Regions from separate parts of the Limosilactobacillus secundus genome, predicted to be linked through region 1. Evidence: predicted binding sites of a transcription regulator. Region 1 holds the regulator's gene; each other region holds the start of a gene.
The links. The regulator Rex, encoded in region 1, represses fermentation and respiration genes when NADH is low (regulators of the CRP and FNR family bind a similar motif). The targets are predictions, from matches to a motif close to TTGTGAANTANTTCACAA.

Region 1 (8,101 bases):
ACGATCGGAATCACATTTTGCTGAAGTAAAGTATTAATTGTATTAAGCGTATGTTGGCGACTAATAGGATAAGTGAGCACATCGCGGGTAAGGAGAAGCTGAGCGACGTGCGTTTGATAGTCTAAAAAGCGTTGCGAATAAATCCGCATTAAAGCAGCCTGACCAATAGATGCTAGAGCTTGCTGCTGTTCTATTTCGGCGGGGCGATCCGTTAATCCTAAACTCGCGAGTCCAACGCCAATGGCTCCCGAAGAAACAAGAATAAGCTGATATCCCTGATTATTTAATGTAGCGAGAACAAATGAGAGTTGGTCGATTGTTCGCAAATTAATTTTTCCATTGGGGAGCACAAGGCTACTCGTCCCAATCTTAACAACTACTTTTTGTATTTTATGAGTCATAGGGAATCCTTTCAGAAAACAAAAAGCGCCCTTAACCGAGACACCAATTATGGCGGTACCATTCTCGTTTAAAGACGCGCTTTACACTTTTAAATTATTTTATTATTAGAATATATTAAAGTTGTAGCAGGGCTTCGGTACTGGCGATAGCTTGCAGTCGATGGCTATCGTTCCTGGACTGACCTACTTTTATCTACAATTAAAATTTTAATTGGAAGACTAAGCTTTTGTCAAGACTAATTATTTTTGAGATTTAATTAAAAATATTGACAAATGATTAGAAATAAATTAGAATGCGAACAACAATTAAATATTAGTCGTTTAAGAAGAGTAAAAGCAATGTAGTATTAAGAGAGTTTTCGGGTGGTGGAAGAAAATTACAAATTGCTTTGAAGATGGTCTTAAAAAAAATACAACAAGCGTGAGGGAAAACTAAGCACTTGTCGGTTGATATCCGTTATCAAGTATCGAAGTTTATGATGAACTTCCTGAGGCTATCCATGTGAGTGGATAGTAAATTAAGGTGGCACCGCGAAAATACTCGTCCTTATTAAGTTAAGGATGGGTATTTTTTTATGGAGGTGAAAGTGATGAGACGCAAAATTGCATTAGCTCAACTTGATATTCAATTAGGAAATCTTGTCGAAAATTATCAAAAAGCTAAACAAGCAATTGAAGAAGCTGCTAATAACCATGCAGACATCGTTGTTTTACCAGAGATGTGGAATACTGGTTATGCTTTAGGCCAATTATCGGTACTAGCAGACGAAAATGGTCAAAAGACGCAACAATTCCTTAGTAAGTTAGCGCTAGAAAATCAAATTAACATTGTCGGTGGTTCAGTAGCGGTGAGACGTGGACAATCTTTTTTTAATACAACTTATGTCTGTGATCAAAAGGGAAATCTAATTAGTAGTTACGATAAAGTGCATTTATTTGGACTCATGAATGAAGATCAATATTTAGAAGCTGGGCAAAAAGAAAATCATTTTAAATTAGCTGAGATTCCTAGTGCAAGTTTTATTTGTTATGATTTGCGTTTCCCTGAATGGATTAGAACAGTTGCTCGTTATGGAACTGATATCTTATATTTTCCGGCAGAATGGCCAAGTAAACGGATCAAGCAGTGGAAAATAATGCTACAGTCGCGGGCAATAGAAAATCAAGCCTTTGTGGTCGCAGTCAATCGTGTTGGGACGGATTTAGAGAATAGTTTTAATGGCCATTCATTAGTAATTAATCCACTTGGACAGGTTATCCATGATGCAGGCGAAATTGAACAAGTAAGTTATGCAGAAATTGACCTAGCACAGTTAGCGCAGGTTCGAGGGCCAATTCCGGTGTTTAAGGATCGTCGCCCAAATCTTTATCACTAAAAAGGGGATGGAAAAGATGAATTTTGAACAATCTAAATTATTAGACACTTTACCGAAACAATTTTTTGCCAATTTGGTCGCCAAGGTTAATGAAAAAATAAGTGAAGGGGTCGATGTTATCAACCTCGGCCAAGGAAATCCTGATAAGCCAACGCCAGATTATGTTGTTAAGAGTGCACAAAAATGGGTAACAGATCCGCAAACTCATAAGTATTCGCCATTTCGGGGCTTACCAGCGTTTAAGGAAGCGGCAGCAAAATTTTATTCTGAAAAATATGGAGCTGATTTTGATCCAGAAAAAGAAGTCGCCATTTTGGGTGGTTCCAAGATTGGGCTTGTAGAATTGCCATGGGCATTGATGAATCCCGGCGACACTTTTCTGCTTCCTGATCCAGGCTATCCAGATTACTTATCAGGAGCAGCATTGGGAGAAGTTAATTTTGAAACAGTACCATTATTAGCAGAAAATAATTTCTTACCAGATTTAGAGGCAATTCCTGAAGAGGTGGCTCAACGTGCTAAATTCTTCTATCTTAACTATCCTAATAATCCAACGGGGGCTGTAGCTACTCCCGAGTTTTATCGAGAACTCGTTGCGTGGGCCAAGAAGTATCACGTGGGTATTATTAGTGATTTTGCCTATGGCGCAATTGGCTTTGATGGTCAAGCGCCAGTTAGTTTTATGGAAACACCAGGCGCTAAAGATGTGGGAATTGAATTTTATACCTTTTCTAAGACGTTCAATATGGCAGGCTGGCGAATCGCATTTGCAGTTGGTAATGCAGATATTATTGAAGCCTTAAACTTAATTCAAGACCATTTATTTGTTAGCCTTTTTCCCGCCTTACAGGAAGCTGCTATTGATGCCTTGACGCTACCACAGCGTGATGAGGCAATTACAGAAATCGTTGGTCGTTATGAAGAAAGACGGAATGCCTTTATTAATGCGGCGGAAAAAATTGGCTGGCATGCCATTGCTCCCCAGGGTACCTTTTATGCTTGGATGCCGGTTCCAAAGGGTTATACCAGTGAAAGCTTTGCAGACTTATTATTGGACAAAGCTGGCGTGGCAGTAGCACCCGGCAATGGCTTTGGCAAACATGGTGAAGGTTATGTGCGGATTGGCCTTTTGATTGAACCAGCACGATTAACGGAAGCCGTTAAGCGGATTGCTAAACTGAATTTATTTAATTAAGGAGGAAAAGATTATGGCTTTGAAATATACGGTTTTAGGTGCAGGGGCAATGGGACTACGATTTGGCGTATTGCTTCAAGAACTGGCTGGCGCTAAGGTTGATTTTGTTGATAACTGGGCTCCCCAAGTTGAAACTATTAAACAACAGGGTGGGGTTTACGTTTCTCGGGACCATGAAAATCGTCACCTTGTCCCGATTAATATTTATTCACCAGAAGAATATGATGGTGATCCAGATGTGTTTATCGTTTTTGCTAAGCAGATGACGCTCAGTGATTTGTTACAACGCAGTGCTCATTTCTTCCATCCTGACCATCAATATGTCTTTTCGGGAATGAATGGCATGGGACATATTGAAAAAATTAACCACTATTTTCCTAAAGAACATGTCGTAGCCGGTACTTGTTTAATCGGGACGGTTCTTAATAAGGCGGGGGATGTGGACTTTATTGGTAAACCTGGTGCTGGTTCGATCAACCTAGCTCCCCAAGTCGGCGAACCAGATGAGCGGGTAAAACAAATTGTTGAGGACTTTACCACGGCGAATATTAATCCCCATCTTAATGATAATTTTTATGGGACCCTCCTAACAAAAGTAGTCTTCAATTCTGTTATTAATACGATCTGCACGCTTTTTGAGATTCAAATGGGGCAATTTATTGATTATGATGGTGCAGAAAAGCTTGGTAAGCAGCTAATTAATGAAGCATTCGATGTTGCAGAACGGGCTGGCATCCAGCTCTTAAGTACCCGTGAAGAGGAGTGGCAAACAATAAAGTATGTCAGTGAAGTTACCAATCCGCTTCATTACCCATCAATGTACCAAGATATGAGTAAAAATCGACCAACAGAAGTCGATTACATTAATGGGTACATTTATGACCTAGGTAAGAAGTATAACTATGAGGCATCAACTCATGACTTTTTACGTAATTTGGTTCATCTGGCAGAGAATACGCGTAAATTTCGACAAAACTAAAAGAAGAAGCGGAAAGGTCCGCTTCTTCTTTTAGTTTTCTTGATCAAATTCTTCCAGTTTTTCTGCTGCTTCTGTCCATGCAAGTTCAACTTCTTCAGATTTAGCTGACAGTTCATCAAGTTTTTTCTGGAGATCGGTTAATTTTCCAATATCCGTAGCAATCTCTGGCTGGCTCATTTGTTCTTGAATTGCAGTTTGCTTTTTTTCTAATTCTGCCATCTGTTGTTCAAGCTCATCAACTTGTCGCTGGATTTTGCGCCGAGCACGCTGCTGTTCTTTGCTTTGCTGATAAGATTGCTTGCCAGCTGGTGCTTTAGCAGTATTGTTGGGATTAGGTGAAGTGGTTTCAGGTGAACTTTCTTTTTCCTTAGCAATTAGGTAGTCATCATAATTGCCTTCGTAATGTTTAATTCCATCATGTTCCATTGCTAAGATATCGGTTGCAACCTGATTAATAAAGTAACGGTCGTGAGAAATAAAGAGAACAGTTCCGCTAAATTCGTTAATTGCATTTTCAAGAACTTCGCGACTATCAATATCTAAGTGGTTAGTAGGTTCATCAAGGATAAGAAAATTAATCGGTTTAAATGAGAGTTTAGTTAACTCCAATCGTGCCTTTTCACCACCAGATAGGTCATGAACGACTTTATAAACATCATCACCAACGAATAAGAAACTACCTAATAATGAACGAATATCTTTTTCAGGTACTTCTGGATGGTCATCCCATACTTCTTCTAAAACTGTTTTATTTGGATGTAATTGTTGCTGTTCCTGGTCGTAGTAACCGATATCGAGGTTAGCACCGAGTTTAATTGTTCCACTAATTAACGGAATTTTATGGAGAATAGATTTAAGTAAAGTTGACTTTCCGATTCCATTTGGTCCGATAATCCCAACGCGCTGTGGCTTGCGGACATTAAATGAAAGCGGCCCAGCAAGGATCTGTTCATCGTAGCCAACTTTTGCCTGCTCTACATCAAGAACTTCATTTCCACTATCTTTTTCAGAATGGAATTGGAAATGAATTGATTTATCATCAGTTTCTGGACGCTCAAGCCGCTCCATTTTTTCTAATTGCTTTCGTCGCGCCTGAGCACGTTTAGTTGTTGAAGCGCGAACAATATTTCGATTAACAAAGTCTTCTAACTTGGCAATCTTTTTTTGTTGTTGGTCATAGTGTTTCCACTCTGCTTGTAATCGTTCTTGCTTGTGTTTAACAAATTGCGTGTAGTTACCAGTATAGTGGGTGAGCGTTTTATTATCGAGATCATAAACATCGCTGACAACCCGATCTAAGAAGTAACGGTCGTGAGAGACGATAAGCAATGCGCCTTGATAACTTTTAAGATAATCTTCTAACCATGAAAGAACGTTCATGTCAAGGTGGTTAGTCGGTTCATCTAGAATCAAAAGTCCAGGTGCTTGCAGAAGAATCTTTGCTAAGGCGAGTTTAGTTTTTTGCCCTCCTGAAAGGGAATTAATTGGCGTATCATAACTATCTTCGCCAAAGCCAAATCCATGTAAAATTCCCCGCATCCGTGATTCGTATTCAAAACCACCCTGCTTTTTAAAGGCAGTTTGTAAATTATCGTATGTTGAAAGAATTTGTTGATAATTACTAGCGGCACTGTCGAGGTCGGCTAGTTGCTGTTCAAGATCATGAATTTGTGTTTCCAGTTTGTGGAGAGGAGCAAAAACGGTATCTAATTCAGTCCAAATGCTATTTTGACTATCGAGTCCTTGATTCTGAGCCAAATAACCAATTGTCAAATCTTTAACCTTCGTAATTGTTCCTTCATCTGGTTCGGTGATTCCAGCGATCATTTTTAACAAGGTCGTCTTACCAGCACCGTTACGCCCAACAAGCGCAGTACGGCCATGCTCTTGGATTTGCATGTTCATATTGTGAAATAAAACGTCCGCGCCAAATCGACGCACAACGTCATTTGTCTGTAAAAGTAACATATTGAAACCTCATTTAATTCGTTATTTAATATGGTTTTATTTTAGCAGATTTTTAATTTTAAATAAAAAGTTGAAAATATTTTTGTATTTTAGTTCACAAAAAAGGGTTTAATTGCTAGAATATACTCAGACTTAAATTTCACAAAGTAAAGATTAGTAACATTATCCTTATCAAAAACTTAGTAATTAGTTGGCAAACTAGGTTGAGAAGGGCTTATTTTAGGAGGAACAAAAGTAGAATGGCTAATAAAAAGATTCCACGCGCGACTGCGAAACGGTTGCCAATATATTTCCGGTATTTAAATGTATTGAAAGACGCAAACAAGCAACGGGTATCATCAACTGAACTTTCGGAGGCTGTGCAAGTTGATTCGGCAACGATTCGTCGTGACTTTTCATATTTTGGTGAATTAGGTAAGCGGGGATACGGTTATGACGTTGAAAGTCTATTAAAGTTTTTTAAAGGAATCTTGCACCAAGACTCATTAGTTAGTGTTGCCTTAGTCGGGGTTGGTAGTTTGGGAAGTGCCTTGTTAAACTTTAACTTCCACCAAGATACCAACTTACGGATCAGTGCGGCATTTGATACTAAACCAGAATATGCTAATACAGTCAAAAGTGGTATTCCAATTTACCCATCCGAGGATATGGTCAAGCAATTAAAAGAGCAACAGATTGACGTTGTTATTCTAACCGTTCCTGGAATCAAGGCCCAACATGTTGCAGACCAATTAGTTGAAGCTGGTGTGAAGGGAATTCTTAACTTTACTCCTGTTCGTTTATCTGTGCCTAAAAATGTTCAAGTTCAAAACATTGACTTAACAAACGAACTTCAAACATTGATTTACTTCATTAAAAATTATACTGAAGATTCAATTGAATAAATTAAGAGAGCATTGGTTTGATGAAAGCGTTCAACCAATGCTTTTTGTTTACTAAATTATTAATAAAAGTCATGGATTGTAGGTAGGATCCCTTAAGTTTTAAAAAATGGTCAAAAAAAGTCAAAGTGTTTTTGTTGCATTTTGAAGAGAACATGTTATATTTAAACATGTGATTAGCACTTGATGAACTTGAGTGCTAAAAATAAAATTTATTAACAAGATGGAGGGATTAACGTGTTAAAACCATTAGGAGATCGCGTTGTTCTAAAAGCTGAAACTGAAGAAGAAAAGACAGTTGGTGGAATTGTCCTTGCTTCCAATGTGAAGGAAAAGCCAACTACTGGAAAGGTTATTGCCGTTGGAGAAGGTCGTACTTTGGAAAACGGACAAAAGCTTGCTCCAGCTGTTAAGGAAGGCGATCGCGTATTATTTGATAAGTACGCAGGCAATGAAGTAGAATACGACGGTGAAAAGTTCTTAGTTGTTCATGCTAAAGACTTAGTAGCAATCGTTGAATAGTTAAATAAGCGAATTAAGAGCAGGAGACAGAAAGAATAAAATTCCTTCACCGTCTCTTTTAAATAAAGAATTTAATTTTGAGGTGACATAAATGGCAAAAGAAATTAAGTTTTCTGAAGATGCACGGAGCGCTATGCTCAGTGGTGTTGATAAATTAGCTGATACTGTTAAGACAACGATGGGTCCAAAGGGACGGAATGTTGTTTTGGAACAAAGCTATGGCACACCAACTATTACTAATGATGGTGTAACTATTGCTAAGAGCATTGAACTTGAAAACCAATTTGAAAATATGGGTGCAAAGTTAGTAGCCGAAGTTGCTTCAAAGACTAACGATATTGCCGGTGATGGTACTACAACTGCTACTGTTTTAACTCAAGCAATTGTTAATGCTGGTATGAAGAACGTTACCTCTGGTGCAAATCCAGTTGGTATTCGTCGTGGTATTGACAAGGCTACTGAAGTTGCTGTTGAAGCTTTGAAGAAGATGTCACACGATGTAAAGACAAAGGATGATATTGAACAAATTGCTTCTATTTCAGCCGCTAATCCAGAAGTTGGTAAGTTAATTGCTGATGCAATGGAAAAGGTTGGCCATGATGGTGTAATTACTATCGAAGATTCTCGTGGAGTTGACACTAGTGTTGACGTTGTTGAAGGAATGAGCTTTGACCGTGGTTACATGTCACAATACATGGTAACTGATAACGACAAGATGGAAGCAGACCTTGATAACCCATATATTTTGATTACTGACAAGAAGATTAGTAACATCCAAG
Region 2 (8,101 bases), on a different contig from region 1:
CGAGGGACTAAATGTCCTTCGGCCTGGACTTCACCTCGGCACTTTTAAGAAAAATCGATTTGAACCAGCGTTGGCATGGGCGCTTGCCAGCTTACCACAGGAGGCAAACCGGGTTATTGAACTAAGCCAGGAACAGTGGCACCAATATGTCCATGGGGATGTAATCAATATTGATGCTGACCTTCCGAATGGTTGGTACTTATTAGTATGTGATGAGCATCCTACTGGTTTTGGAAAGTTAGTAGGCAAAACAATCAAAAACTTTTATCCCAAGGGGTTACGTTTTTAAATTAGGAGGATTATCGAGATGAAGGAAAAAGCAGCCTTTCACGTTAACGGCTACCTCGGTTTACTCGGAGCGATAATTATCGGTTTGATTAGTTTGTGGCTGATATTTGTTGGTTTTACGGGTAATTTTCCAGTGGTTTTGACAATTGGCATTATTTTATTCTTAATTGTGATTCTTTTTAGTACATCATTGACAATTATTCAGCCAAATGAAGCCAAAGTTTTAACTTTTTTTGGTAATTATATCGGGACTATTCGTGATGCGGGTTTATTTATGACGGTACCATTTACAAATAAGGAGACTGTTTCTCTTCGTGTCTGCAATTTTAATAGTCAGATTTTAAAGGTCAATGATTCAAAAGGTAATCCAGTCGAAATTGCGGCCGTAATTGTCTATAAAGTTGTCGATACCGCAAAAGCGCTCTTTTCGGTTGATGATTATGAGCAATTTGTTCAAATTCAAAGTGAGTCTGCGGTTCGTCATGTTGCTAGTGAATATCCATATGATAGTTTTGAAGATCAAGATGCAATTACCCTTCGCGGGAATCCAACCGAAGTATCAGAACGTTTAACTGCTGAACTGCAAGAACGGTTAAATGTAGCGGGGGTCAAAGTTATTGAAACACGGTTAACCCACTTAGCCTACGCAACTGAAATAGCGAGTGCCATGCTGCAAAAGCAACAGTCATCGGCAATCCTGTCAGCGCGAAAGATAATCGTTGAAGGAGCTGTTTCAATTACTGAAGAAGCAATTGAACGACTAAGCAAGGAAGCTAACCTTGATTTAACAGATGAGCAACGTTTGCAAATCATCAATAATATTATGGTAGCAATTATTAGTGAACGGGGAACGCAACCAGTAATAAATACAGGGACACAAGGATAAATGATATATTTAACAATTTTAATGGCTGAGCGCGTTGGTTTAATTATTATTCTAGCGTTTTTGCTAGTTAGTGTACCCCTATTTCGCCGCCTGTTATTTAATCAAACCATTAGTGCCAAAATTCAGCTAACGATTCTTTTTTCTATTTTTGCTATTATGGCTAATATGACTGGAATAGAGATCGATGCGAATAACCAGTTGCATAACAAAATTATTCTTACGGCCATTTCAACAAATGACTCGATTGTCAATGCCCGAATTTTAGCTGTTTCAGTTGCTGGAATTATCGGTGGGCCATGGGTTGGTAGTCTAGTAGGGTTAGTAGCAGGGGTTCATCGGATTATTCAAGGTGCGCCCCTGCAAGGTTGGTTTTATGTGCCTAGTTCAGTTTTGATTGGTGCGCTTTCTGGTTTTTTGTATCATGATCGAAAAAGTTATTTTAAGGTAATGACGCCGTGGCATGGTTTTATTGTAGGGATTTTGATGGAAAGTATTCAAATGCTTTTTATCTTACTGTTCAGTCCCACGGGATGGGTTTTAGTTAAATATATTGCCCTGCCAATGATCTTGGTTAATTCGCTGGGGACATCGATTTTCTTATCAATCATTTCAATGTACCTTCACCAAGAGGAAGAACTGCGCGCTATGCAAACTCATTCTGTCTTGCAATTAACAAATGAAACCTTGCCTTATTTTCGTCAAGGATTAAATAAAAGCTCAGCACAACAAGTAGTCAAAATTATTAAAAAATATACTAATTTTGATGCAGTGAGTATCACTGACAGACAAAGAATACTTGCACATATTGGAGCTGGTGATGATCATCATATCCCAGGAAATAGACTAGAAACTTCTTTATCTAGTAATGTGATCAAAACGGGCCAAATAAAGGTCGCAAATAACAGTAAAATGATTGGTTGTATCGATCCCAATTGTCCTCTAGAAGCAGCGATTGTTGCCCCTCTGCGAATTGGGAATGAAGTTATCGGAACATTAAAAATGTACTATACTGATCAATGGCATTTAACACCGGTTGAAATTCAGCTAGCAATCGGTCTGTGTGAGATTTTTGCGAACCAAATTGCATTGGGTGAAGCAGAAGTACAGGCGCAATTAGTTCGAGATGCTAAGATAAAAGCTTTACAAGCCCAAATAAATCCGCATTTCTTTTTTAATGCTATTAATACAATTAGTGCAATTTTACGCCGGGATCAAGAAAAAGCGCGTGAACTTCTCCTTCAACTTAGTAATTATTTCCGGGCTAACTTAATTGGGGCCCGGGAGACCGAAATTACTTTAGGACAAGAGCGAACGCAAGTCGATGCATACCTTGAACTGGAACAAACTAGATTTCCACATAAATATAACATCACCTTTGATCAACAAGTCGAAAATGATGTTTACCTGCCGCCATTTACAATTCAAGTATTAGTTGAAAATGCGCTTAAACATGCTTTCGGAGCACGTAAAGACCATAATAATGTTCAGATAACAATAAAGCAGCTGGAAGCACGGTTGGAAATTCAAGTGGCTGATAATGGGGAAGGGATTGCACCGGAACTTCTTCCTAAACTTGGAAAAGAACCATTGACATCTTCAAAGGGGAGTGGAAATGCGCTATATAATTTGAATCAGCGCTTAATTGGTCTATATGATCAGCATAGTGCCCTTCAAATTACAAGTAGTAATAAAGGAACAAAGATCAAAATTTCTTTACCATATCACACTAAGGAAGGTGCAGACAATGAAAGTCTTAATCGTTGATGATGAACCGCTTGCTCGTGAAGAACTTCATTACTTAATTCAGGGAAATAGTGAAGTTACAGAAATACTTGAAGCAGATGGCATTTTTATGGCAGAGGAACAAGTAAAACATGAACACCCAGATATGGTTTTCTTAGATATAAAGTTATCTGATGGAAATGGAATGGCGTTAGCTGAAAAAATAAAATCATTTGCTGATAGTCCTCATATTGTCTTTGCGACTGCTTATGATTCCTATGCGTTAGATGCCTTTGAAGCAGATGCAGTTGACTATATTTTGAAGCCATTTTCTGCTAAAAGGGTCAACGAAGCAATTATGCGTGTCGCCAAATTAATTCCGCCAGATGATGTCGCTGCCAAAACCAAGATGGAATTAAGGCAGAATCCTCGAATTTCGATTCAAAACGACGAGCGAACGATCATTTTACAGAAAAAACAAATACTTTACGTACAGGCACAACAAGGATTTGTTTATATCTGGACTTTTAATAAGCATAAAATCATTAGTCGACAGACGCTCACTAATATTTATGACCAATTAAAATCTCCAGAATTTTTACAGATCCATCGTAGTTTTATTGTTAATTTGAATGGCGTAACAGAGCTTCAGCCTAGTTTCAATCATACTTATGAGCTGACATTAATCGATGGTAGTAAATTACCAGTAAGTCGATCATATGTTAACACAACCAAAAAAGCATTAGGTTTATAAAAAGGATTAGTGAATTGTTTATCTTTTCACCAATCCTTTTTTGCGTAAGGCATTTTAAGCTAACTGGAGGGCATTTTAACGCAAATTTAGGTTATTTAATAGTGAAAACGAATACAAATTAAGAAAAATTAGTAAAATAGATTGTGATAAATGGTATTAACGTTAATGCTTAAACATATTTATCATGTTTAGGAGGATTATTATGAAGAAAGAAGAAAAGAAGAAGGAAGCGCCCATTTTAGTTCAAATGGGAATCTTTGCTGCAATTTTATTCGTATCACAATTAATCTCTAATCTTTTTCCTAAGAGTTTCGTTGTTCCTACCCCATTAATTGGAATGATTTTATTATATATTTTATTAGCTTGCCATATTGTTAAGTTGGAACAAGTTGAAAAGTTCGGAGATTTCATGATTAGTTTAATCGCCTTTCTGTTTGTCCCATCAGGAATTCAGCTTGCTGGGAGCCTTGGTTTAATGAAAAAAGAAGGGCTACAAGATGTAATTGTTATTATTATTTCGACAATTATTTTATTAGCAGTAATTGCTTATGTTGGAGCATTCTTTATTGGGTTACATCATAAATTGTTCAAGACTAACAAGGGGGAAACTGATAATGACTAATGTATTTATTACAAATCTGGCGTTACCTTTTACCGGGGTATTTATTTCGTTGCTGGTCTATTTAATTGGGATGTGGCTTTTCAAAATTAGTAATGGCTTCTTCCTCTTCACCCCATTGTTAGTAGGGATGGTATTAGGAATTGTAATTTTGGCAATCTGGGCCAAGGTCGCTAATTCAACGACCGCAATAGTTTATAAAAAATTTTACCAGCCAGGCGGAAATTTGATTTTTTGGTTCTTGAACCCAGCAACAATGGCATTTGCGATTCCGCTTTATCGCCGGAATGATGTTTTTAAGAAATATTGGGTCGATGTAATTCTCACATTATTTGTAGGTGGATTCATTTCATTATTTTTGATTCAAGGAACAGCTAAATTATTTGCTCTTTCCCGTGTTTCAACCGCCGCTATGCTTCCTCAAGCAGCTACTACCGCTGTTGCGATGCCAATTGCAAAGGGAATCGGTGGTGATCCCGCGGTAACAGCGATGGCATGTATCTTAAATGCAGTTATTATTTATGCCCTTGCCGAATTCCTGATTAAGGTCTTTAGGTTAAAGAAAATCTCAAAGGTTGGGACTGGTCTTGGTCTTGGATCCGCTGGTCACACTGTTGGATCTGCTAAGGCGGTTCAACTAGGTTCAATTCAAGGAGCAATGGCCGCAGTGGCAGTTGTTATCGTTTCGTTAGCAATGGACATTTTGGTTCCTATTTATGCTCATCTTTTTATGTAAATTTTAATTAGGGAGAGAAAAAGAAGTATGGCGACAGAAGAACATCAAAAGGTTGTTTTAATTGGTGATGGAGTTGTGGGGTCCGCTTATGCTTTTAGCGTGATCCAGCAAGGTTTAGCTGAGGAATTAGTTATTATAAATAAGAGTAATGAGCGAAGCGTTGGGGATGCACTGGATTTGGAAGACGCAACGCCATTTACTGCCCCAGTAAAGGTTAAGGCTGGTAGCTATCAAGATTGTAAAGACGCTGATATTGTTACTATTTGTGCAGGTGCTGCGCAAAAGCCAGGTGAAACACGGCTTAAATTAGTTGAACGTAACTTAAAGATTATGAAGGAAATCGTTCAAGAAGTAGTTAATACCGGTTTTAATGGAATTTTCTTAATTGCTGCCAACCCAGTCGATATCTTGACATATGCTGTTCAAAAAATTTCTGGCTTTCCAGCACATAAAGTTATTGGATCGGGAACTTCTCTTGATTCAGCACGCTTAAGAGTAGCGATTGGTAAAAAGTTAGCTATTGATCCCCGAGATGTTCATGTTGATATGTTAGCGGAGCATGGGGATTCAGAATTTGCTGCTTATTCTTGTGGGACAATCGGTGGAACGCCTTTAATGGATTATGTTTTAGCTAATGGGCTAACAAAGCAAGAATTGTTAAAACTAGAAGAACAAGTACGTAATAAGGCTTATGAGATTATTAACCGGAAAGGCGCAACATACTATGGAGTAGCGACTGCTTTGGCAAGAATAACAAAAGCAATTTTGTATGACCAAAATACAGTATTACCCGTAAGTGCATATTTAGATGGTGAATATGGAGAAAAGGATATTTACCTCGGGACACCGGCTGTAATTGATAAAGACGGTATTCAAAGGGTAGTAGAATTACCATTAGATTCGCGTGAACAAGAGGCTTTAATTAATTCAGCATCAGTTTTGCGTGAAACGACAGCAAATGGAATGACTAAAGCGGGTCTATTGAACTATCTTTGGAAATAAATAAAAATGACTAAGATTGAGGAGCAATATTTTCCTCAGTCTTAGTCATTTTTGCATTATAGTGACCAACGACGGTTATTTATTTGTTTCGATTAGGTGCTTAGCCAATGCAAAGTTACCGAGAGTAGCAGAGCCATTTCCTGGAATGGAAGGATTAACAATGTATTCATCAAGCGATCCAACCGGAAGATAATCGTTCCATAACATTGCAAATTGCTTCCGAACCCGTTCAAGAAAGGCTGGGCGCGAAACGCTTCCACCGAAAATAATTTTTTGTGGTCGTAAAATGGCAGTGACCTGAACGGCAGCTTGTGCAACGTAATATGCCATGATATCCCAAACAGGATGATTATCAGGAACATCTTCGCCACTAATACCGAGCCGCGCCTTGAAAGTTGGCCCAGCTACCAATCCCTCTAAGCAATCGTGGTGGTAAGGACAGATACCAGTAAAGTTCAGATCAGCTGGGTGTCGTTGTAAACGAACGTGGCCCATTTCAGGGGTACTAATTCCACCAATAAAACGACCATCTTGAATTGCACCAGCACCCACGCCAGTTCCAAGGGTATAGTAAACCAAGGCCGGATTATTATACTTATCTTTTAAATTGACATATTCACCGTAAACCGAACCATTAACGTCTGTTGTCCAGTAGACGGGAATATTGAGGGCGTCAGTCATTGTACCGACAAAATTGCAATTTTGCCATTTAACTTTAGGAGTATCAGTAATGTAACCATACTTTTCACTAGCCGGATTAGTATCAATTGGCCCAAAACTAGCAATTGAAAGTGCAGCTAGTTCAGGGTACTGCTTAAAAAATTCAATTGAAGCCCCTAAAGTTTCTTTGGGGGTAGTTGTAGGGATGACTTTTTTATCAATTTCATTAAAATTTTCGTCACCGACAGCACAGACAAACTTAGTACCGCCAGCTTCAATACTTCCTAATAACATAATTAAAAACCTCATTTAATTAAAGTGAACGTTTATCAATCTGATAACCATGTTTGAGTATAAACCTTAGAAAACGGTATCACAAGCACAATTACTCTCTTTTTACTTATAAAACGTTTCACTAATTCAAATTAATTTCGGAACTTTCGCGCCAAGTGGCTTTGGCGGGCAAATTAATATGGATAGGGATATCATTCGGATTATTCAGACGGTTAACTAATCTTTGAACTGCTATTTTCCCCATTGAAAGACTTGCTGGATTGATCGATGAAAGGGACGGAACTAAATATTCAGCAATATCCGAATCATTATAGCTAATAATTTGAAGGTCTTGGGGAACTTTAAGCTGGTGTTGCTTCAGGGCTCGATATGCACCGATAGTTAGTTGGTCACTAGCTATTAAGGCGGCCTGAAAATTATCTTTCAAAAGAGTATTCATGCTATCAAAGCCATCTTTAGGAGTCCACCCATTCAGGGCAATCAATGGAGAAATATTATGAAGTTTTGTCCACATCAAATAGGCTTTAGCTCGAATATCTTGATACGAGTCTGTCGTTTTGCCATTATTATTCATGGGATGAATATTTCCACCGATAAAGGCGATTTTATTAAGGCCATTTTCTAGTAGCTGATCAAGAACGATTTGAGTAGCTTCAAAATACGAATTACGGATAATATCGTAAACGGGTAGGTAGCGATAGTCGTCAATTAAAACGATATGGGGATTATTTTTAGCTAAATTAGCGTAGAATTCTTGCGTAAAAACTCCGGCGACGATTACGCCATCATATTTTTGAGCGTCAGTAAATTGAAATGCTTTATTGGGAAAACGAATAAAACCTTTGATCTGAATATTTTGCTTGGAAGCTTCCTGAATAATTCCATCATGAACTTGAATGAAATAAGGGTCATGAGCTTCTGTCTCAAGGGAATGAGTGGTGAGTACTAGGATTGAACGAGGAGCTAGCGGCGGAGTGACGGACCTGTTTAGATGGGGATGGTAATTATACTTTGCTGCTACTTTTTTAATTCGTGCTCTTGTTTGTTCACTTACTGAAAAAGATGAATCATTGCTTAAGACACGTGAAACGCTGGCAGGAGATACACCAGCCTCACGTGCTATTTTTCTGATACCAATCA
Region 3 (8,101 bases), on a different contig from region 1:
CTGCATCGTCTAAGATAATAAAGGCATCATTACCACCAAGTTCCAAAGTGCTCTTCTTCAAATTAGCACCAGCCTCTTTAGCAACGGTTGCACCGCCACGTTCAGAACCAGTAAGACAAACACCAGCTACCCGCTTATCAGCAATTGCCTTATTTACTTGGTCATATGAAAGGAATAAATTAGTTAAACTGCCAACTGGCGCACCGGCTTCCTTAACGGCATCAGCAAATGCTTGGGCTGATGCTGGACAATTCGATGCATCCTTTAAAATCATTGGGTTTCCTGCAATAAAGTTGGGAATAAATACTCGGGCAATTTGATAGAATGGGAAATTCCACGGTTCAACTGCAACTAAAATTCCTAATGATTGCTTTAAAACCTTGGCACGTCCACTTGTTGTCGCAATAATTTTGGGTTGCATAAATTCATCTGCATGGGCTGCATAATAATCACAGAAAGATGCACAAAGATCAACCTCGCCTTCTGCTTCACTAATTAATTTCCCCATTTCCTTACTCATAACTGTCGCATATTCAACACGCCGTTCACGTAATATTTGACCTAACTTTAAAATTTGATGTTTCCGTTCTTCAAGGTCATTATACTTCCGCCAATCTAAATATAATTGATGCGCCGTAGTCAATGCTTGTTCTAATTCTTCATCAGTTGTATTTTCAAACGTTTTTTCTACTTGGTTAGTAAATGGATTAATACTTTGATATGCCATAATGGTTCCTCCTTAAATAAACGCTTACATTTTATAACTATTCAATAGACCAATTCAACTAATATCACTCTACAAAAATTCAACTATCTCATATTGAAAAGTGTGTTTTTTAACAAATAAAAACGATTTCATTCCATTTCTAACTAATAATTTAATTATACAGCAAACGCTTTCTTGTTAATTTGATTTCAAGTAGACCAATTTGTGAATTTATTTTTTTGAAAGAAGTGTTTAAATTAGCGTCTTGGTTTGAAATACGCTACGATTGAACTAGGTACATATGGAAAGGATGATGGTTCAATGACACTTAAGATTTACTCATTTGGTGGTGGTCAAATGGTGGAAGCAATGTTCCGAGCTGCATTAAAGAAGGGGGTAATCACTCCTGAAACAACCGGCATAACGGATATTTCGGTAGATCGAGTTAATTATTTGACAGATGCTTATCATATTCAAGCAAGTCAACAACCCGATTGGACTGCCATTGAAAAGGCTGATCTTGTTATCTTAGGAGTACGTCCGCAAGATAACTGGCAAGCGATCATGAAAGAACTTGTCGCCCACCACTACCAAAAGGACGTGCTTTCAATTATTGCTGGCGTAACGGTTGCGCAACTTTCATCACAGGAAGATCTTTTTGCAATTACACGGATTATCCCCAATACTTTGACTGACGTTGCCATGGGTTATAGTGGCGTCGTTAAAAACGATCGAGCTAATCAAACTGTCATTGAAGACTTTCTAAATAGTTTCGGAAAAGTTGATTACATTGATGAATCCTTGCTAGATGTATTTACTGGATATGGCGTGGCCGGGCCAAACTATATCTATAACTTTCTAATTAGTTTTACAAACGCAGGCGTGCTTGCCGGAATGCCTCGCCAACAAGCAAATAAACTTGCTCTTGAGAATTTACGCGCAGCCGCTGCATTTGTAGAACAAAGTGGTAAACACCCTGCCGAATTACTTGATATTAATAATTCTGCTGGCGGAGTGGGTATCACAGCTCAGCACGAGTTAGACAAAAGCTCTTTTTCAGCCGGAATCGAAAATGCTGTCCTTGCTGCTGTTAAACGAACAAAGGAAGTAGGCAAACAGAATAAGGGTGATTAAAATGACAGAAACATTAAATTGGGATCATACAATGGTCGATGTAACTAATCTGCAAGATGCAATTGATTATTTCAACTCTAAAGGTTTAGCCTTTACCCCTGGTGGTCATCACGAATATTGGGGAACCAAAAACGCACTAGATTATTTTGGACTTAACTATATTGAACTATTAACAGTCGCCAATAAGGAAAAAGCTAAGTCATTTCCATATGAAAACAACTCAGCAATTCATGATGCTGTTGAGGATTATTTTGCTGGCATTCAGCGAATCACAACAATTGCTATTCGGACTGATAACATCGAAGAAACCCACCGGCGATTAAAGGGACTGGGCCTTAATGTCGGTGATATTACTGATGGAAAACGGGTTGATCCTGCTGGCAAACTCATTCAATGGAAGATTTTCTATGTTGATGACGAACTTGTTAATCATTTGCCTGCCCCATTCTTTATTCAATGGAGTGAAGATGATGATAAACGTCGCGAAGACCTAAAGAAACAGGGATTAATCAAATTCCACCCAGCTGGCGACCTCTTTGTTAAACAAGCTATCTTTAATGTTAGCGACCCAGAAGAAGCAGCTAAGCAATGGTCAGCCCTCTTACAAGCAGAAGTAGTGAGCGAGGGTGATACCTATACAATCAATATTGGAAATAAGCAACTTGTCTTCACGGCTGGCGTTGAAAACCGATTATTTAAACTTATCTTTCACGGCGCAAAGCAACCTGAAAAACTCCAACTTGGACAAATTAGGTTTGATCTACTTGATAAGAAATAGCACAATATAACCTGGGAAATAATATAAGACTAAAAAAACGCGTAAAATCGGTTAAAAAGCTGATTTTGCGCGTTTCCTCTCTCATTTATTGATATTACCTAAAATCTTCAATAATTAATTAGCAATTACTGTTAAAATACTACCAATTACAATTAGGATAATTCCAACTACTGTATATATCATTTCTCGCTTGGTCTTGGTTTCATGCAAAAGTAGGATACCACCAAATGTTGAAATAATAACATTCATTTGACCAAAAATTGAAGCAGTCACTACTCCAAGAGCTTTACCAACAAAAACATAGGCAAAGTTACCAATCCCCCATGAAAGTCCTCCTAAAATATTTAAGTATTGTTCTTTTTGCTTAAATGCTTTAGCGTTACCCGAACAAATAGTATAAATTACTGAACCAAGTAAAATTCCTAATACTTCTGGTAGGAAAATACCCTGACTACTTTCATGAGCAACCTGTGGCATTTTAGGAAAAATCGAATAAGCACAGTAACCAATTGTTGTTACTAATAAAAATAATACCCACTTAGTCGAAACCTTTTTATCCGATGTTCCGTCCGAAATCGAGGTTAAAACAGCCCCAATAATTACAACTACACACGCTGTCAACCCAATACTTAATGCTCTGGCTCCTTGCCATTCATCAAAGAAAAAGATGCCGACAAACGACGTCATAACTAACACAAATGCTGAAGAAAGGGGCATCGTATTTGAAACTCCCATATGTTTAAACGAGATGAACTGACCAACCTGTCCAATTGTCCATAAACAACCGATCGCTAGCGAGAACCAAAAAGCAGTTACACTGACGGTTGGTTTTGTTATCAAATATGCAATAATTCCCACAATTGAAGCTCCAGCACCGATTCCAAACATTTGATTAACTGGTGAACCACCAATTTTACCAGTAATTAATGGCATCGCACCCCAACCAATTGCTGGAATTAAAGCAAGTAAATATATCATTTTCTCTTTTCCTCTTATTCTCTCTTAGAATAATTTTTATTATAGTTTCAAAAGAATGCGCTTGCAAGTAACTTTGTGAAAAAAATTCAAAATATTAAGAATTAAAAGTAGACAAAAAAAGAGGGGGACAGAATTAGCTTGGCTAGTTCATAGTCCCACCTCCGTAAGGTTGGCTGGCAGTTTAATACGTAAAACAGTAAAGAGACTGAGCTGATTTCCAGCCTCTTTGTGTTTATTTAATTATTAGTAGATGCCATCGTAAGCCTTTTGATAAAGCTTTACAATATCTTCAACAGTACCCTTACGTGGGTTAGAGAAGGCATTACCATCCTTGAGGGCATTCTTAGCCATCATTTCAAAGTCTTCTGGCTTAGCACCGATTTCCTTGATTGATGATGGAATACCAACAAGCCGGCACATTTCACGCATACCGTCAATTGACTTTTGAGCTGCTTCGTAAAGGGTAAGACCAGTAGTGTCAAAGCCCATTACCTTAGCCAATTCAGCAAACCGTTCTGGACATGCGATTAAGTTATATTCTTCAACAGTGGTCAAGAGCAAGGCACAGCAAACACCATGAGGAGCATCATATTGACCACCGAGTTGGTGAGCCATTGCGTGAACATAACCTAAGTTGGCATTATTGAAGGCCATTCCGGCAAGCATTTCAGCTTCAACCATCTTAGTCCGTGCTTCAATATTGTGACCATTAGCAACTACTTCTGGTAAAGCAGTTTGAATTAATTGAATAGCTTCTTTACATTGACTATCAGTAATTGGGTTATGGTCAACAGAAACGTATGGTTCAATAGCTTGAACAAACGCGTCACAACCAGTAGCAGCAGTAATGTTCTTTGGAATATCAAGCATCAACATTGGATCGTTGAATGATACCAATGGAATGTTACGCCATGAAACAACAACAAACTTCAAATGAGTCTTTTCGTTAGTAATAACAGCGTGACGAGTCAATTCAGACCCAGTTCCGGCAGTAGTATTAACAGCCATCAATGGCGGAAGTGGATTCTTCAGTGTTTCAATTCCAGCAAGCTTGGAAATATCATCACCGTTAGTCAAAACAATACCGATACCCTTACCACAGTCGTGAGCAGACCCCCCACCAACAGTGATAATTGAGTCACAGTTTTCATCTTGGTACATCTTTTTACCAGCTTGAACGTTCCGGATCTTAGGGTTAGGTTCAGCGCCAGTAAATACGGCATAGTCAACGCCAGCCTTTTCCAATGAAGCAATGGTTTGCTTTACGGGACCATTGTCGATCTTGGACAAACCTTCAGTAGTAACAATCAATGGTTTGTGCATATTGAGCATCTTTGCACGATCACCAATCTTGGCAATAACACCAGGACCAAAGAAGTTAACACTTGGCATTAAGAAATCAAATTGTCTATTCATTAAAAATACCCTCCTCATGGCATTTGAATACGATTCCATTATCATGCAAGCGTTTTATTTTTGCAATAGAAAGATTTTGATTTTTTATTCATTATCGCCCAATTTGTAATAATAATTTTGCCTAATCTGCTACAATATCACGATGTTTGTCATAATATTCACAAATTGAACCAATTTTATATTAATGTCCCACAATAATTTGCTACTTTAATCACAAACTACTTTAACTCATTTTCAAAAGCAGTCATTAATAACGCTGCTTGCGTATTATACGTATTTAACTTCCGATCAGCAGTCGCAGTTGAATCATCTGGCAACAAGTTAATTTGTAAATCAACAGGAAGAGCCGCCATCTTTAAGCCAGTTACGACTAATTTCATTGCAATTTGTGCTTGCGAGCCACCATGTCCACCAAATGTTACTAAACTAATCGGTTTTCCTTGCCATTCTTTTCCTAAGTAATCAATAGCATTTTTCAAAACTGCTGGATAGCCCCAATTGTATTGCGGGAAAACAAACACAAAACCATCATAGCTTTGCACTAATTCACTCCATTTACGCGTTTTTTCATGAACATATAAGCCTAAATAAGGAATTTTAGGTTCATCCATCATCGGTAAATTAACTTCTTTTAGGTCAATGATATCAAATTGCACCTTTGTACTTTTCTTTAATTGAACTTTTAACCAGTTTGCTACTTGCATGCTCCGCCGATTTGGACGAACGCTGCCGACAATAATCCCAACTTTTTTCATTATCATTGCCTCCTTTAATATCTTCATTTTAATAACTTTTTTGAAAAGTTAAAAGAAAAACGAGAACCTGAGCTAATCCCAGTATCCTCGTTTCTTATGATACAATGACCAATCAATTTTATATTTCGGTCGCTTGACCTGCCACCAAGTTCGTAACTGCTTTGTCCGAAACTGGTAACGTTCAAATTCATCATGCTCAATTCTTTTTTCCTTAGGCAATGTTAGCCGTGCTTCATTAACTATTCTTGCACTTACTTTTCCTTGCATCACTAAAATGCATAATCCTGCCATTACCCCTAAAAGAATTACTTGATAACCTCGTATACCTATCTTAAATCAAATCCTTCATTCTTATGCCATCACATTTCATATTAATACTATACCATCGTTAACGACAATAAATAATAATCTAAACAAAACTCAAGAAATTCTTTATTTATGATATGGAAGGCCATTGATGATGGTAAAAGCACGATAAATTTGCTCACTTAAAACTAAACGCATTAATTGATGAGGCAAAGTAAAACGTCCAAACGAGATTTGGGCATCTGCCCGTTTTAATACTGCTGGACTTAAGCCTAATGAGCCCCCAATCACAAAAGTAATATCACTGTGGCCATAAGTTGTTAATTTATTGATCTCTTTTGCAAACTCTTCAGAAGAACGTTCTTTGCCTTTAATCGCCAAAGCATATACATATTCACGATCTTTAATTTTATCAAGAATCCGTTCTCCTTCCTTTGCCATTACTTCATCCATTTCTGCTTGGCTTAAAGATTCAGGAGCTTTTTCATCAGGAACCTCAACGATTTCAAACTTACAATAACGTCCAAGTCGCTTAGCATATTCAGCAATTCCTGCTTTAAAATACTTTTCTTTTAACTTACCCACACCAATAATTTTTATATTCAAGATATCCACTACCTTCCACAGTTTATCCACAAAGTTATCCACAAGCTAGTGTTGATTTTTTATTTTTTCCCGAATGTTCGGTTAATTTTTTGTTAAAAAAGCGTTTTCTTAAAAATTACTTATCCACAGTTATCTACAGGAACAATTGTTCAGCAAGCATTCCGTTATCTCTTGTACCCGTAAGCATTGTCGATGAACTTATACAAAGAATTCCACTTATCCACAAATGCGCATTCAACTTGTGGATAAGTTTTGAACAACAAATTTTATTAATATACCGACATTTATAAAATTAATTTAAATTTACTGTTAGTTATCCACTGACTTATCCACAAGCGATTTCACATTATTATTTTAACGTATTTCTAACTATTTACAACACAATCTGTGGTAAATATACAACGGAATGTTACCTAGCGAATGTTATCTTCTTTATTTTTTCTTATTATTCGGAATTTTCCCACTATCTTACTTAAAGACTATTCCGTGGTGTTCTGCTTCTCGTTGAAAATTTGCTGGAACTTTTATTCCTAACTTACGTGCCTGCTAATTAAGAACCGGTTTCCCATGATGGTAATTATTAACTGCCATTTTTCCTTGTTCGTATTGGCTAAGACTAATCGAAGCTACTCCACCATTTTTTACTATTGTATCAGCACTAGGGAAGCCACATTTTTTACTAATACTCCCATTGATCCGGCAATTGGATTGTCACTAGGAACAATGACCGCATCTACTTTACTCAACATTGTTTGGTACTGACTTCCAGAAAAGAGAGCTCGATGTGCAAATTACTCTCAGGGTCTTAATGTTTGGTATAACTAAGCTAGCACCAAGATGAACCCTTAAAATCCTAAAATAACCACCAATCACAACAATTTCAATAATATAGCCCATAATTCGTTTCACCCCTATCTCCACGTTTTGGCACTCCCATTATTTATCCAGCGAAATAAAAAAGGCCCGTACGTGAAATCCGTACAGGCCCTTATTTGTACATGATAAAGCATTTAAAAGTTAATGAGGTTATTTTAATCAAGCGTACTGGTGGGCAATCTTTCCACAAACAGCCGCTACAATCGCCGCAAGAATATCATCAATAAATGTATTTACATGAACCTTATCATGGTCAAATTTGGCAATAATCCCACTCTTAACCCGGTCAAAGTAACCAAAGTTTGTCGTCCCAATCGTTCCATAAATATTAGCAATTTGTAAAGCTAGGGTTTCGTCTACCCCAAACACCCCAGCATCATTTCTTATAATTCCTGCAAGGGGTTCATCTACTTTTCCTTCTTCGGTTAACCGATCAAGTTCAAGTGCTACCATTGCACTATTTAATAATTCACGTTTATGCATCGTATCAATCAAAAATTTCTGACATTCTTCCATTGTTAGGTCCGGTTCAAAGCCCTTTTGTGT

Region 2: a site for Rex is predicted at 3,750-3,767, ahead of LMB57_RS01295 (CidA/LrgA family protein). Genes of this name have one in related genera too.
Region 3: a site for Rex is predicted at 5,159-5,176, ahead of LMB57_RS09655 (iron-containing alcohol dehydrogenase). Genes of this name have one in related genera too.

Annotation. Positions count from the first base shown of each region.
Region 1 covers NZ_JAJGUA010000032.1:46,644-54,744, reverse strand. The annotation lists gene proB (glutamate 5-kinase) at 1-401, opposite strand, end outside; T-box leader at 709-953, shown strand; gene LMB57_RS04940 (carbon-nitrogen family hydrolase) at 992-1,777, shown strand; gene LMB57_RS04935 (pyridoxal phosphate-dependent aminotransferase) at 1,794-2,972, shown strand; gene LMB57_RS04930 (ketopantoate reductase family protein) at 2,986-3,951, shown strand; gene LMB57_RS04925 (ABC-F family ATP-binding cassette domain-containing protein) at 3,982-5,919, opposite strand; gene LMB57_RS04920 (redox-sensing transcriptional repressor Rex) at 6,159-6,803, shown strand; gene groES (co-chaperone GroES) at 7,038-7,322, shown strand; gene groL (chaperonin GroEL) at 7,414-8,101, shown strand, end outside.
Region 2 covers NZ_JAJGUA010000022.1:155,066-163,166, forward strand. The annotation lists gene LMB57_RS01275 (RsmB/NOP family class I SAM-dependent RNA methyltransferase) at 1-289, shown strand, start outside; gene LMB57_RS01280 (SPFH domain-containing protein) at 308-1,174, shown strand; gene LMB57_RS01285 (sensor histidine kinase) at 1,175-2,938, shown strand; gene LMB57_RS01290 (LytR/AlgR family response regulator transcription factor) at 2,919-3,650, shown strand; gene LMB57_RS01295 (CidA/LrgA family protein) at 3,853-4,272, shown strand; gene LMB57_RS01300 (LrgB family protein) at 4,265-5,005, shown strand; gene LMB57_RS01305 (L-lactate dehydrogenase) at 5,033-6,007, shown strand; gene scrK (fructokinase ScrK) at 6,083-6,961, opposite strand; gene LMB57_RS01315 (LacI family DNA-binding transcriptional regulator) at 7,083-8,101, opposite strand, start outside.
Region 3 covers NZ_JAJGUA010000046.1:97,422-105,522, forward strand. The annotation lists gene LMB57_RS09635 (NAD-dependent succinate-semialdehyde dehydrogenase) at 1-727, opposite strand, end outside; gene LMB57_RS09640 (pyrroline-5-carboxylate reductase family protein) at 1,028-1,840, shown strand; gene LMB57_RS09645 (VOC family protein) at 1,842-2,618, shown strand; gene LMB57_RS09650 (GRP family sugar transporter) at 2,733-3,596, opposite strand; gene LMB57_RS09655 (iron-containing alcohol dehydrogenase) at 3,840-5,012, opposite strand; gene LMB57_RS09660 (NADPH-dependent FMN reductase) at 5,231-5,773, opposite strand; gene LMB57_RS09665 (hypothetical protein) at 5,840-6,058, opposite strand; gene rlmH (23S rRNA (pseudouridine(1915)-N(3))-methyltransferase RlmH) at 6,200-6,679, opposite strand; partial or broken gene LMB57_RS09920 (peptide ABC transporter substrate-binding protein) at 7,148-7,498, opposite strand; gene LMB57_RS09675 (phosphatidylglycerophosphatase A family protein) at 7,715-8,101, opposite strand, start outside.